Regions from separate parts of the Clostridium senegalense genome, predicted to be linked through region 2. Evidence: riboswitches for the same ligand, from Rfam matches in the RefSeq annotation. Region 2 holds a riboswitch; the other holds the start of a gene.

Region 1 (6,968 bases), on a different contig from region 2:
CAAACCTAAAGGCATTATTAATGATATCACCTATAAAAGGTAAAACTGTAATGGGATTTGACCCAGGGTTTAGAACTGGTTGCAAAATTGCAATATTAGACGAAACAGGAAAGTTTTTAGAAAATACAGCAGTTTTTGCTACAGCAGGTAGCAAAGAGAAGGTTAAAGAATCTATAAATACATTAAAGAACTTATGCATAAAACATGATGTAGATGTTATTTCTTTAGGTAATGGAACAGCTAGTAGAGAATCAGAAGAAGTTTTAGCAGAAGTAATAAAAGCTGTTAAATCAGAAATAGGAAAATATATATATTATGTTGTAGTTTCAGAAGCAGGAGCTTCGGTTTACTCAGCATCCAAGCTTGCAACAGAAGAATATCCAGACTTAGATGTAACTGTTAGAGGTGCTATATCTATAGGAAGAAGATTACAAGACCCTTTAGCTGAACTTGTTAAAATAGATCCTAAATCAATAGGGGTAGGCCAATATCAACATGATGTTACTCCTAAAAAGTTGGATGAGTCATTAAAAGGAGTAGTAGAAGATTGTGTAAATAATGTAGGGGTAGATTTAAATGTAGCTACACCATCATTATTATCATATATATCAGGAATTAATGGAACTATAGCTAAAAATATAGTTTCATATAGAGAGGAAAATGGTAAATTTACAACTAGAAAAGAACTTTTAAAAGTAAAAAGGTTAGGAGCCAAAGCTTTTGAACAATGTGCAGGGTTTTTAAGGGTTATGGAAAGCAATGAACCATTAGACAATACTTCAGTCCACCCTGAAAGTTATAATGCATGTAAAAAACTTTTAGATATATTAAATTACTCTAAGGAAGATATAAAAAAAGGTAATTTATTAGATATAGACTCTAAAGTAAAAGACTTAGGTGAAGTTAAATTAGCAGAGGAAATAGGAGTTGGAGTTCCAACATTACAAGATATAATAAAAGAAATAAAAAAACCAGGAAGAGATCCAAGAGAAGAACTACCAAAACCTATATTTAAAAGTGGTATAGTAGAAATGAGCGACTTAAAACCAGGAATGCTTTTAATGGGAACAGTTAGGAATGTATCAGATTTTGGTGCTTTTGTAGATATAGGTGTTCATCAAGATGGATTAGTTCATATAAGTCAATTAAGTGATAAGTTTGTAAAGCATCCATTAGATGTTGTAAAAGTAGGAGACATTGTAGAAGTTAGTATTTTGGAAGTAGATGAGAAAAGAAAAAGAATTTCACTTTCTATGAAAAAAAGCTAATTTCAAATTTAAAGATAGGCATATAAATATGTCTATTTTTATTTTATTTGTAATAAATTTTAATTGATTAAGGTATAAATTAATTTATATATTTCAATAATTATATGCAAATTATAAATATAATTAAAAATAAAATATATACAATAAAATAAAACAGTGATTAATATTGAGGGAAGTAGGGTAAAATAAAGAAGAATGTCTAAAAATGATATAAAATGCAGAAATAAAACAGAATTTAATTATTGATTTTTGCATTAAATAGCTGTATTTTTATAATGTTTTAAAAAAATATTAGATTTTATAAACTGAGTTTAAAAAATAATTTATTAGTAAAAAACAAATAAATTTTAGATTTATACAGTTATTATATTTTTATTGGGAGAGAGATAATATGGAAAAGTACTTATTTGCTGGAATTTGCCATAATATAATCATATGTAAGCCAGATTTAGAAATACATAATATAGACTTAAACAAAATACAAGTGGATTTAGATAAAAAAGTTGATTTAGCTTTTTATGAAAAAAAAGAATCCAGTAAAGTCATATTATATACATTAAAAGAAGATATTTTACTTGAAGGATTTAAAGACTTTATTGAATCTCAGTTAAAAATGTACAATTTAAATGATGAGGAGAATAAAGAAATATTATTAAAATTGCAATCGGCAGAAGATGCTAATGACATAGTAAATATGGCTAAAACCAATGAATGCAGAGAAATAAGTTATGAAAGTGCTTTAGAACATTTATATTTAGAAGGTGGCAGGGATATTAGAATATGCTATGAGTGTATAGCATTTTTAAAAGAAGCATTCAGCACTGAAGTAAATAAAAATTTTCCTGAGTATATAGAAAATCTTATAAAAAAATCTGCACGATACAATCAAATATCTGGAACTATTAGAGTTTTTGTTGAGTAATGAACATTATATTGTTTTTTTTGAAAAATTAATATATAATTAACTTAAACAAATAAACAATTTAATACTCTTCAGGGCGGGGCGCAATTCCCCACCGGCGGTAAAGCCCGCGAGCCTTATGGCATGATTCGGTTAAATTCCGAAGCCGACAGTACAGTCTGGATGAAAGAAGATTAATATATGCGTTACTATAAGTATAGTTATGTCGCCCTAACATTTATGTTGGGGTTTTTTTATGCTATATTAATTCCTAGAAGTGTATAGTAGGAGGTATTTTAATATGAATAACCAAAAAAGATTGAACAAAATGATTAAAATTTCATTACTATCTGCTATTGCATTTATACTTATGTATGTGGAAATTCCGGTTATACCTGCATTCCCATGGTTAAGAATGGATTTAAGCGATGTTCCAGCGCTTATGGGTGCATTTGCTTTTGGGCCTTTAATTGGAGTAATAATAGAATTATTTAAAAATATTTTAATAATATTGTTTAAAGGAACAGCAACAGGGTTGGTGGGTGAATTAGCAAACTTTTTAGTAGGAATTTCATTAGTATTACCAGCATCAATTATTTATCACCGAAATAAAAGCAAAAAGACTGCTATTATAGGAATGATATTAGGATTTTTATCTATAGAAGTAGTTGCTATACTAGTAAATATGTATATATTATTACCAGCTTTCGGTATGCATATGGCAGGAAAAGAATTAATTAATTATATAGTATTTGGATTAATACCTTTTAATGGAGTAAAATCAATAATAGTTTCATTTACAACATTTTTATTATATAAAAGGTTATCTGTTACATTGTTTAAGGTAGAACCAATGCTTGGAGGACCTAAAAAAGTTTAATTATAGATATAAAAGCAGATTGAAAATCTAATCAATCTGCTTTTTATAATATTATAAAATTATTATATATCATATTTCCACATTATATAGCCATCTTCTTTAGGACTATCATAATAATTTTTCCTAATTCCTTCAACTTTAAAGCCATATCCTTCATATAATTTTTGTGCAGCAATATTTGAAGCACGGACTTCTAAAGTCATAGAATTGGCTCCAGCATTTTTACATTTTTCTAAAAGTGCATCCATAATAATATGGCTATAACCTAAACCCCTATAGTTAGGATGAATAGCTATATTAGTTATATGGGCTTCATCAAAAATAACCCATGCACCTGCAAAACCTATATGTTTATCCTGTAGTTTTAAAACTACATAATTAGCATAGGTGTTAGAAAGTTCTTTTTTTATAGATTCTAAACTCCAAGGGCTATGAAAACTTAGTTTGGAAATTTCTTCTATACCAAAAATATTATTTTCATTAATATTTTCAACTGACAAATTATCCATTGTTTTTCATGCGCTCCTCATATTCACGTTCAGCTTGAGAAAGTCTTAAATAAAGTGGTGCTGAAGTATATATATCATCTGTTATTCCTTTATTAAGAAGGTTTAATCCTACCTCACCTAAAGAAGAAGCTTTTGCAACATTTAAATGACATGGTGCAATATAGCAATTTGAAATAGAACTTAATAATTGATTTTCATATTTAAAAGTTCCATCACCTATAAAATAAACTTTTTTATTTTCCTCTTTAATCTTTTGTATAAGATCTTCTATAGATAAAATCATTGGCTCTGTCAAAGCCTTTAGACTATTATTTTCAAAATTATAAAGAGCAGTATATACATTGCCACGTAAGGCATCCATTATAGGACATATAATTCCATCAGCAAAATATAAATTATTTGCAAGTCCATCTAAAGTTGAAACAGACACAAAAGGTTTATTTAAAGCTTGTGCTAACCCTTTTATTGTAGACATTCCAACTCTAAGACCAGTAAATGATCCAGGTCCTTTAGAAACAACAAATCCATCAACATCATTTAATGTTAAATTTGTATTTTTAAAAAGTTGATCAATCATCGGCATAAGAATTGATGAGTGCTGTTTCTTATTATTAATATTAATTTCACCAATTATTGCATCATTTTTTAGTAATGCTGCTGTAGCACATTCTGTTGCACAATCTAAGCTAAGAATTATCATAGTGTTAACTCCTTTATATAATCATATCTTTTACCTTGATATTTAATAGTTACTTTTCTAAATGAAGATCCTAATTGAGGTACTTTTTCAAGTAATATAGTTAAGTTGTCTTCAGGAATTAATTCTTCAATGTAGTTAGCCCATTCTATAACGCTAACCCCATCACCAAATATATATTCATCAAAGCCAATAGCAGCTATTTCATCAGGATCGTTTACTCTATAAACATCAAAATGATAAAATTTTAATCTTCCATCGTCATATTCGTTAACAATGTTAAAGGTGGGACTAGTTATGCTTTCATTTATTTCAAGACCTAGGGCAATTCCTTTAGTTAAATGAGTCTTTCCAGTTCCTAAATCACCAATAAGGCAAATAATGTCCCCACTATTGCAAAGCTTGCCAATTTGAATACCGAGTTTTTGAGTTTCTTCTACAGTATTAACGATAAATTCCATTACGTTCACCTCATATAATATTTTAGCCCAAAAATAATAAAAAGAAAAGAAAATACACAAACTCTTAATTTTTTGTTGTTTTTATAATATATAAAATTTGTATATATTATATTTATAAAGCAATAAAGTAAAAATGTTACAAATTGAGTTTATTAAAATATATATTTTAGTAAAGATTTTAGACTGATTAACATAAGCTAAATAGAGCGATAAATTTAAAATAGTAATATACACTTGATATTTATATAATTTAGAAAATAATGTATAATTAAATAATATATAATATTTTGGATAAAATATAAAAAATAATGCTAAAAATATGAAAATTGCATTAAAAAGTGTTATTAATATAAATTTAAACTATAAGTTAGTATTTTATACACTAATTAAAGAAAGAATATTAAGAAAATATAATTGATTACGAAAATTACCATAACTATCCATTATACATGGTTTTATCTAACTTAAAAATAAGAAATACCTTTAGTATTATTAGGATTATATTCAGTAACAATTACCATAACTCTTAATTAAAATAATTAGAAATTTTGCATTCTTATAGTGAAACAGGCTCGTATTTAAATTTATTTGTGAAATAAAAAAAGCTTTAGTTTAAACATACTATTGCACTTAAGCTATTTATGAGTATGTATTCACTTTAGGGGTATTCAAAACCTATAAAACAAGATTTTGAAGCCTTATAAAAACTAAAAATAAAATAGTGATAGGGAGGAAAAAAATGTTTGTAAGTAACTTGATGTTAACCAGAGATAAGTTAATAACAGCTTTGCCTAAAATGACTATAGGTGAAGCTTTAGAGCTTATGGAAAAACACGGATTTCTATCAATTCCAGTAGCAGAAGGGGATAAATTTCTAGGTGTCATATCAAAAGAAAAAATCTATACTTATTATTATGAAAAAAGTGTAGAAAGAGAATGTCTTTTATCAGATTTTTTAGTTGAAAATGTAATGAGAACTGATGTTCCAGTTATAAAACCATTGGAACAAGTTGAAGAAGCAGCATATTTTTTAGAAACAAAAAATGTTTCTTTTTTAGCAGTAGTAGACAATAGGGAAGTATTTAAAGGCATAGTAACTCACTATGGAATATTTCATCAATTCACAGAATTGTTTGGTTTAAATAAGGGTAATCGTTTAGCTGTAATAGCTCATGACATTCCAGGTCAAATATCAAAACTATCTAAAATAATAACAGAAAACAAAGGTGACATAATGAGTTTTGTAGTAGTTGACCCTAAAAGTAAAACAGAAGTTAAGGAAATTGTAGTAAGATTAAGAACAGATAATTTCGATGAAATATTGTCAAAAGTTAAGTCAGCTGGGTTTAAAATTTTATAGCTTAAATAAAATCATGCCTAAATTTCAGGTGTGATTTTATTTTGAAAGTATATTGACAAAGCAATGAATATTATGCTAAAATATTTATTGTTATAGGGGTATAGCTCAATTGGTAGAGTAGCGGTCTCCAAAACCGTTGGTTCCGGGTTCAAGTCCTCGTGCCCCTGCCATTAAATCAGTAGCAAAGCTACTGATTTTTTTTATGCAAAAAATAAATAGATTTTAAATATAAGGAAATACTAAAAATAATAATATATAATTTGAAATTAAACATTGTATCACTAGTAAAAGGTGGTGTATTTCCGTGAATATTATTACTAAATGGGATTATTTAAAGAAAAGACATAGCCCACAACGAAAAAATATAAAATATTTAAAAAAATTATATAAGAAAAATAGTAAGTCAGATGAATTTATAATAAATTTAGTGTTATATAAATATGAAGACATATTTAATATTTATGATAATAGGCCATATCATAATAAAAAACTTAACAACGAAGTAAAAGATTTTTTGCAGCAAAGTTTTAGGGATATACCAAATCTATTTGATATAGAGTTAAGAATAACAATTTTAGATGAGAATAAAAGTGAAACAATGGAAAAAAATATAATTAGAGCAATAAAAAATACATATAATTTTGACTCAAAATATTTATTGCGAAATTTTAATAGAATGAGAATAAAAGTTATGATATACATTTTAATCGCAATAGCACTTTTAGGTGCAGGTTATATATTTGAAGAAACATCTTTGAAAAGAGTTTTAGTTGAAAGTGTAAGTATCGGTGGATGGGTATTTTTATGGGAGGCAATTCATATAGTTTTTATGGATAGATATGATTTACTATATGAATTAAATAATACAATGCGTTCAGCAGATAGTAACATA
Region 2 (6,968 bases):
TATTTTTAGTTGACTAAGACCTAAATAAGGGGTGTAATTTGAGATGACTTTTGATGAGAAATTAACAGTTCTTGCTTTAGGAGTAAGAATGATGATATGGAATAAATATAAAGATAATGAATATGAAATTCATAAAGTGAAGTATGGTCATAATCATAGAAAATATACCTTAATATTAGAAGGACATAAGCCTAAAAAACGTACTTTAATATATTTTATACATGGTGGAGGATGGATGTCTGGAAATCCATTTTCCTTTAAAGCTATAGCGAAGTTTTTTGCTAAAAAGGGATATACAGTAGTACTTCCAGCATATAGATTAGCACCTAAATATAAATATCCCTGCCAAATAGAAGACGTATTTTTAGGTTTTCAAGATTTTTTAGAAAAATATTGGCATATGTCAGATTGTGATGATGTTATAGTTATAGGTTTTTCCGCAGGTTCAGAACTTGGAGCAAATTTAGTTTTCAACAAAAAACTTCAAGAAAGATATGAAATAGATCCATCTATATTTAAGGCATTTTTTGCAATAAGTGGTGTGTTGGACTTTTCTAAGTTTACATCTAAACGAGCTCAAAAATATTTGAATGGATATTTAGGTGGAACTAAATATGAAGGTAAAGTTAATCCATTAAATTTAGTTACTGAAAAACCTGAGTTTCCAGTGTTCTGTCTTCATGGTGATTTAGATGAGCTAGTTCCTAAGGAATGTGCATATAATTTTGTAGAGAGAGTACGTGGGTTTGGTGGAAATGCAGATATTACCCTTATAAAAGAAAAATATCATTCTAATATATTAAATTTATGGATTGGACATGGAGAGGAAGATACAAATATATTTTTTGACTTATTAAAAGAATGTGATAATAAAAATTAAAAACCATATGTTGAAGGAGAATATATATGATAAATGTTACTTTATTAGGTTGTGGAGGTGGAATGCCAATGCCCTTTAGAAATTTAGCTTCATTACTGATAAATTATAAAGGAAGAAAAATACTAATAGATTGTGGTGAAGGCACACAGGTATCAATGAGACTTGCTAAATCTGGATTTAAATCCATTGATATTATATGCATAACACATATACATGGAGATCATATAGTAGGATTACCAGGGCTTTTATCCACTATTGGTAATAGTGGTAGAGAAGAAGAACTTATTATAATAGGACCAGAAGGAATAAAGGATACAATTGAAGGATTAAGTGTTATTTGTCCATATTTGCCTTATGAAATCAAAGTGATAGAGGCACCTAAGAAAAATTTAAAGTTTGAATTAAAAGATAAATTTGAACTTACTAATGATTATTCTGATGTAGAAATAAGCATGATAGATTTAGAACATTCATCACCTTGTTTAGGCTATGGTTTTTACATAAATAGAAAAAGAAAATTTGATGTGGATAAAGCGATTAATAATAATGTACCTAAAATACTTTGGAGCAAACTTCAAAAGTACAATAGTTATGAATTTGAAGGGAAATTATATTTTAGTGATATGGTTTTAGGAGATGAAAGAAAGGGCTTGAAATTAAGTTATATAACAGACAGCCGTCCAATAGATTCAATAAAAGAATTTATAAAAGGTAGCGACTTATTTATTTGTGAAGGCACTTATGGCAGTGATGATGATATAGAAAAAGCTATAAAAAATAAACATATGACTTTTAGAGAAGCAGCATCATTAGCTAAGGAGGGTAAAGTTAAAAAACTTATATTAACTCATTTTTCACCGTCACTTATAGAACCAAATGAATATATTGAAAATGGAAAAGAAGTTTTTAAAAATACTATATTAGGATCAGATAGAATGGAAGAAAACTTAACTTTTAAATAATAATTTTGGAAGTCTATAGAAAAAGTATAGGATTTTATTGACAAGCTTATATCTAAATGTTATAATAATTTCAAAAGTTGAATAAATTATCTTCAGGGCAAGGTGAAATTCCTTACCGGCGGTAAAGCCCGCGAGCTATTTTAGCATGATTTGGTGAAATTCCAAGGCCGACAGTAAAGTCTGGATGAAAGAAGAGAGAATATTAGAATTGATTAGATTTTATATTTTTTGAATTTCAATGCTCTGAGCCAATGGCTTGGAGCTTTAAATTTTAAATATAATTTAAATAATTTTGTTTGAAAATAAATTATTTGGAATGCTAATTCTAATTTGTACAATTAATATATGCCCTGGGTAAAGTTTGCCTGGGGCATTTCTTATTTATATTTTAAATAAATTGATTTATAAGGAGTGATAAAATGGATGAATTCTTTATGGAGAAGGCAATAAGACTTGCTAAAATTGGAGAAGGAAAAGTAAATCCGAATCCACTTGTTGGAGCCATAATTGTAAAAGAAAATAGAATAATATCACAAGGTTATCATGAGAAATTTGGACAACCTCATGCTGAAATTAATGCTATAGAGTCATCAAGAGAAAGCCTAAAAGATGCTACCATATATGTGACATTAGAGCCATGTTGTCATTATGGTAAAACTCCGCCTTGTGTAGATAAAATTATAGAGAATAAATTTAAGAGAGTGGTTGTGGGAACATTAGATCCTAATCCATTAGTTTCAGGGAAGGGAGTAAAAAAACTTAGAGAAAATGGGATTGAAGTATTAGTGGGAGTTTTAGAAGAAAAATGTAAAGAGATAAATGAAATTTTTAATTATAACATGATAAAAAATAAATCTTTTGTTGCAATAAAATGGGCAATGACCTTGGATGGAAAAATTGCTACTAAAAATTATGATTCAAAATGGATAAGTTCAAAAAAATCAAGAATTTATGCTCATAAGTTAAGAAATAGATTTACAGCTGTGATGGTGGGAATAAATACTGTTTTGAAAGACAATCCTATGCTTACATGTAGATTAGATGGTGGGGTTAACCCAATAAAGATAATTGTAGATAGTAATTTAAAAATTCCATTAGAGTGTAATTTAGTTAAAACAAAAGAAAGTAAAACTATAATAGCTACTATATGCAAGGATAAAGAAAAGATTTTAAAATTAAAGGAACTTGGAGTGGAAGTTATAGTTACAAAAGAAAATAAAAATAAAGTGGACTTAATTGATTTAACCTTAAATTTATATAAAAGAGGAATTGATAGTATTTTAGTAGAAGGTGGTGGAAACTTAATTTATAGCATATTAGAAGAAAAAATAGCAAATAAGATATATGCTTTTATATGTCCTAAAATTATAGGAGGAAGGGAGAGTGTTACTGCTGTAGAAGGTATTGGAAAGGAAAAAATATCAGAATGTTTTGAAATCAAAAAATGGAATATAAGAAAAATTGATAATGATATTTTGATAGTAGGAGAAGTTTGAATATTAAAATAATTCAAAATATTTAGAAAAAGGTGATAGGTTGTTTACAGGAATAGTAGAAGAAATAGGATTGGTTTTATCAGTTAAAGATGTTGATAAATCTAGGGTTATTAGAATAAAGTGTAATAAAGTTATAGAAGATATAAAAATAGGGGATAGTATTTGTACAAATGGTGTATGTCTAACTGCAACAAAATTAGGTAAAGATTATTTTATTGCAGATGTTATGATGGAATCTTTAAAGCGTTCTAATATATCTCAACTAAAAGAAGGAGATATTGTGAATTTAGAAAGAGCATTATCTGTTAATGGTAGACTTAATGGTCATATAGTTAGTGGTCATATAGACGGTATGGGAACAATAATAGGTGCTGAAAACCATGGAAATAGCACTGTAATAAAAGTTGGATGTAGCAGTGAATTATTGCAATATATGGTATGTAAAGGGTCAATTACATTAGATGGGACAAGCTTAACTATTTCAAGTTTAAAAGAAAATTACTTTGAAGTTTCTATAATACCACATACCAAAGATGAAAGTATTATTTTTAAAAAAAGTATTGGACAAGCTATAAATATAGAATGTGATATGCTTTTAAAATATATAAAAAGACTTATGGATTTTAGTGCATATAAAAGTAATGAAAGTAATAAAAGTAATCTAACTTTAAATTTATTAAAAGAAAATGGGTTTATATAGGAGGAGATTAAAATGAATACAATTGAAGAGGCAATAGAGGATATAAAAAGAGGAAAAATGGTAATTGTTTTAGATGATGAGGATAGAGAAAATGAAGGTGACTTATTAATGGCAGCAGAAAAAGTTACTGGTGAGAGCATAAATTTTATGGCTACATATGGAAAAGGTCTTATTTGTACACCAATTAATGAAGAAATACTTGAAAATCTTCAAATAGGCCAAATGGTTGAGATAAATACAGATAATCACGAAACAGCATTTACTGTATCAATAGATAGTAATGATGTAACAACAGGCATATCTGCTTTTGAGAGGGCAATAACAATAAAAAAGCTTTTAGATTGTAATTCAAAACCAGAAGATTTTAGAAGGCCAGGTCACGTATTTCCACTAAAAGCTAAAAAAGGTGGAGTTTTAAAAAGAGCTGGACATACAGAAGCTGCTGTAGATTTAGCTACTTTAGCGGGATTTAAACCAGTTGGTGTTATTTGTGAAATAATAAGTGATGATGGAACTATGGCAAAAGGAAAACAATTAATAGAGTTTAGTAAGAAACATGATTTGAAAATGATAACAATAGAAAGTTTAATAGCTTACAGAAAGAAAAGAGAAAAATTAGTAAAGTCAGTTGTGGAAACTAAAATGCCAACTAAATATGGAGATTTTAGAGCCATAGGATATGTTAATAAGTTAAATGGTGAGCATCATGTTGCATTAGTTAAAGGTGAGATTAAAAAAGATGAACCAGTATTAGTTAGAGTCCACTCAGAGTGTTTAACAGGTGATGCTTTTGGTTCTAAAAGATGTGATTGTGGAGAGCAATTATCAATGGCTATGGAAAAAATAAATAAAGAAGGTGTTGGAGTTTTATTATATATGAGACAGGAAGGTAGAGGGATAGGTCTTTTAAATAAATTAAAGGCTTACAAACTTCAAGATGAAGGTTTAGATACAGTGGAGGCAAATATTGCATTAGGATTTGAAGCTGATCTTAGGGACTATGGAATAGGAGCACAAATACTAAGTGATTTAGGCATAAAAAAAATAAGACTTATGACTAATAATCCTAAAAAGGTTTCTGGATTAAGTGGACATGATATAGAAATTGTAGAAAGAGTTCCAATAAAGATGAATCATAATGAAGAAAATTATTTTTACTTAAAAACTAAAAAAGAGAAAATGCAACATATTTTATAAAAGGAGTGATAGAAGTGAATATTTTACAAGGTGATTTAATAGGACAAGGACTAAAATTTGCAATTATAGTTGGAAGATTTAATGAATTTATAGGTTCTAAATTGCTTTCAGGAGCAGTGGATGGATTAAAAAGACATGGAGTTAATGAAGAAGACATAGATATTGCATGGGTTCCAGGAGCGTTTGAAATACCATTAATAGCTAAAAAACTAGCAAATAATGAAAAATATGATGGGGTACTATGTTTAGGAGCAGTTATAAAAGGATCGACACCACATTTTGATTATGTTTGTAGTGAAGTATCCAAAGGAGTTGCTACAGTATCGTTAGAAACATCAAAACCAGTAATATTTGGAGTATTAACAACAAATTCTATAGAAGAAGCTATTGAAAGAGCTGGAACCAAAAGTGGAAACAAGGGATTTGATGCTGCAGTAACAGCAATAGAAATGGCAAATCTTATGAAGGTTATATAATTAAATTTTAATATATAAGGCTATTGGAAAACTAAATTAAGAGATTTGGTTTTCCAATAGCTTTTTTCATTTTGATATTTAGTGATATTTAGTGACAGTTATTAAATATATAAAAAGCATAAAAAGTGACAGTTATTTATTATATATATCAATATTTAAATTTATTAATTTTGTAAAATATTTAAAAATGAACTTAGTATTAAATTTTTTGAATATAAAAATACAAAATGTCAATGATTAAAATAAAGCATAAAAGTTAAGGAGTGTATTGAAATGCCAACTCAACCAAGAAAAAAAGAGAAACATGCAATATATCATATCATGATAAAAAGTGTTAAAGATAGGTTGCTATTTAAATCAGATGTGGATAAGGCAACTTTTATGACTAAATTAAAGGAAAGTCAGATAAAATATCCCTTTAAACTATATGCATATTGCCTAATGGACAATCATGCTCATTTACTTATAGATTCTCAGGAACAAGATATTTCTGTAGTAATGAAAAGTTTAAACTTAAGATATGTTAAATTTTATAATAAAAAGTATGAATTAGATTCACGTTTATGTAAAGGTAGATTTAAAAGTGAAATTATAAATAATGATAGATATTTATTAGCAGTGTCTTTATATATTCATAGAAACGCAAAAGATTTGCCAGGATTTAGAGAATGTCCACAAGATTATTTATTTTCAAGCATGTCTGTTTATTTAGGGGAAAAAGACCTATTTGGAGTTTTAGACATAGATAGAATATTAGAATTCTTAAATAAAAATAAGAGGGAAGCAAGAAAAGAATATGCAAATTTATTTGAATATACTATGGAAAATCATATAGAAGATTTCAAAAAAATGGATTTCAAAATAGAATTTAAAGAAGAAAAATTTATTAATGAAAAAGGTATATTAAAATCCAATTATACTATAAAAGATGTAATTAATTTTGTAGCAGAAAAAGAAAACATACATTCTAATGAAATATTTATAAAAAACAGAAGTTATAATCAAAATGCTAGAGCAATGGTAACAATACTTTCTACGGCTTTTTGTGGTGAAAAGTGTAAGGATATAGCTATAAACTTTGGAAACTTAAGTGTCAGTAGGATATCTCAATTAGGTAATAAAGCAATAACTTTAATTTTAAAAAATAAACATTACAAAAAGATGTTTGAGAAGTTTATAGCTTAGCATTAAAAATTAAATAAAAAAATAATTAAAATTTATAAGGAAATTGTAAATTAAAATTGAAATATAGAAAAA

The links. A riboswitch is a leader RNA that binds a small molecule or an ion and turns the genes downstream of it on or off. The one in region 2 is predicted to bind FMN.
Region 1: it holds a riboswitch for FMN, as region 2 does, so the genes downstream of both, KQI36_RS12240 (ECF transporter S component) here and ribD (bifunctional diaminohydroxyphosphoribosylaminopyrimidine deaminase/5-amino-6-(5-phosphoribosylamino)uracil reductase RibD) in region 2, are expected to answer to the same signal.

Annotation. Positions count from the first base shown of each region.
Region 1 covers NZ_JAHLNC010000007.1:25,896-32,863, reverse strand. The annotation lists gene KQI36_RS12250 (Tex family protein) at 1-1,268, shown strand, start outside; gene KQI36_RS12245 (hypothetical protein) at 1,660-2,190, shown strand; FMN riboswitch at 2,254-2,368, shown strand; gene KQI36_RS12240 (ECF transporter S component) at 2,471-3,049, shown strand; gene rimI (ribosomal protein S18-alanine N-acetyltransferase) at 3,112-3,558, opposite strand; gene tsaB (tRNA (adenosine(37)-N6)-threonylcarbamoyltransferase complex dimerization subunit type 1 TsaB) at 3,551-4,258, opposite strand; gene tsaE (tRNA (adenosine(37)-N6)-threonylcarbamoyltransferase complex ATPase subunit type 1 TsaE) at 4,255-4,716, opposite strand; gene KQI36_RS12220 (CBS domain-containing protein) at 5,456-6,076, shown strand; tRNA gene KQI36_RS12215 (tRNA-Trp) at 6,171-6,246, shown strand; gene KQI36_RS12210 (hypothetical protein) at 6,381-6,968, shown strand, end outside.
Region 2 covers NZ_JAHLNC010000005.1:187,994-194,961, reverse strand. The annotation lists gene KQI36_RS10835 (alpha/beta hydrolase) at 44-880, shown strand; gene KQI36_RS10830 (ribonuclease Z) at 907-1,842, shown strand; FMN riboswitch at 1,927-2,042, shown strand; gene ribD (bifunctional diaminohydroxyphosphoribosylaminopyrimidine deaminase/5-amino-6-(5-phosphoribosylamino)uracil reductase RibD) at 2,262-3,338, shown strand; gene KQI36_RS10820 (riboflavin synthase) at 3,379-4,038, shown strand; gene KQI36_RS10815 (bifunctional 3,4-dihydroxy-2-butanone-4-phosphate synthase/GTP cyclohydrolase II) at 4,051-5,235, shown strand; gene ribH (6,7-dimethyl-8-ribityllumazine synthase) at 5,250-5,711, shown strand; gene KQI36_RS10805 (transposase) at 5,985-6,896, shown strand.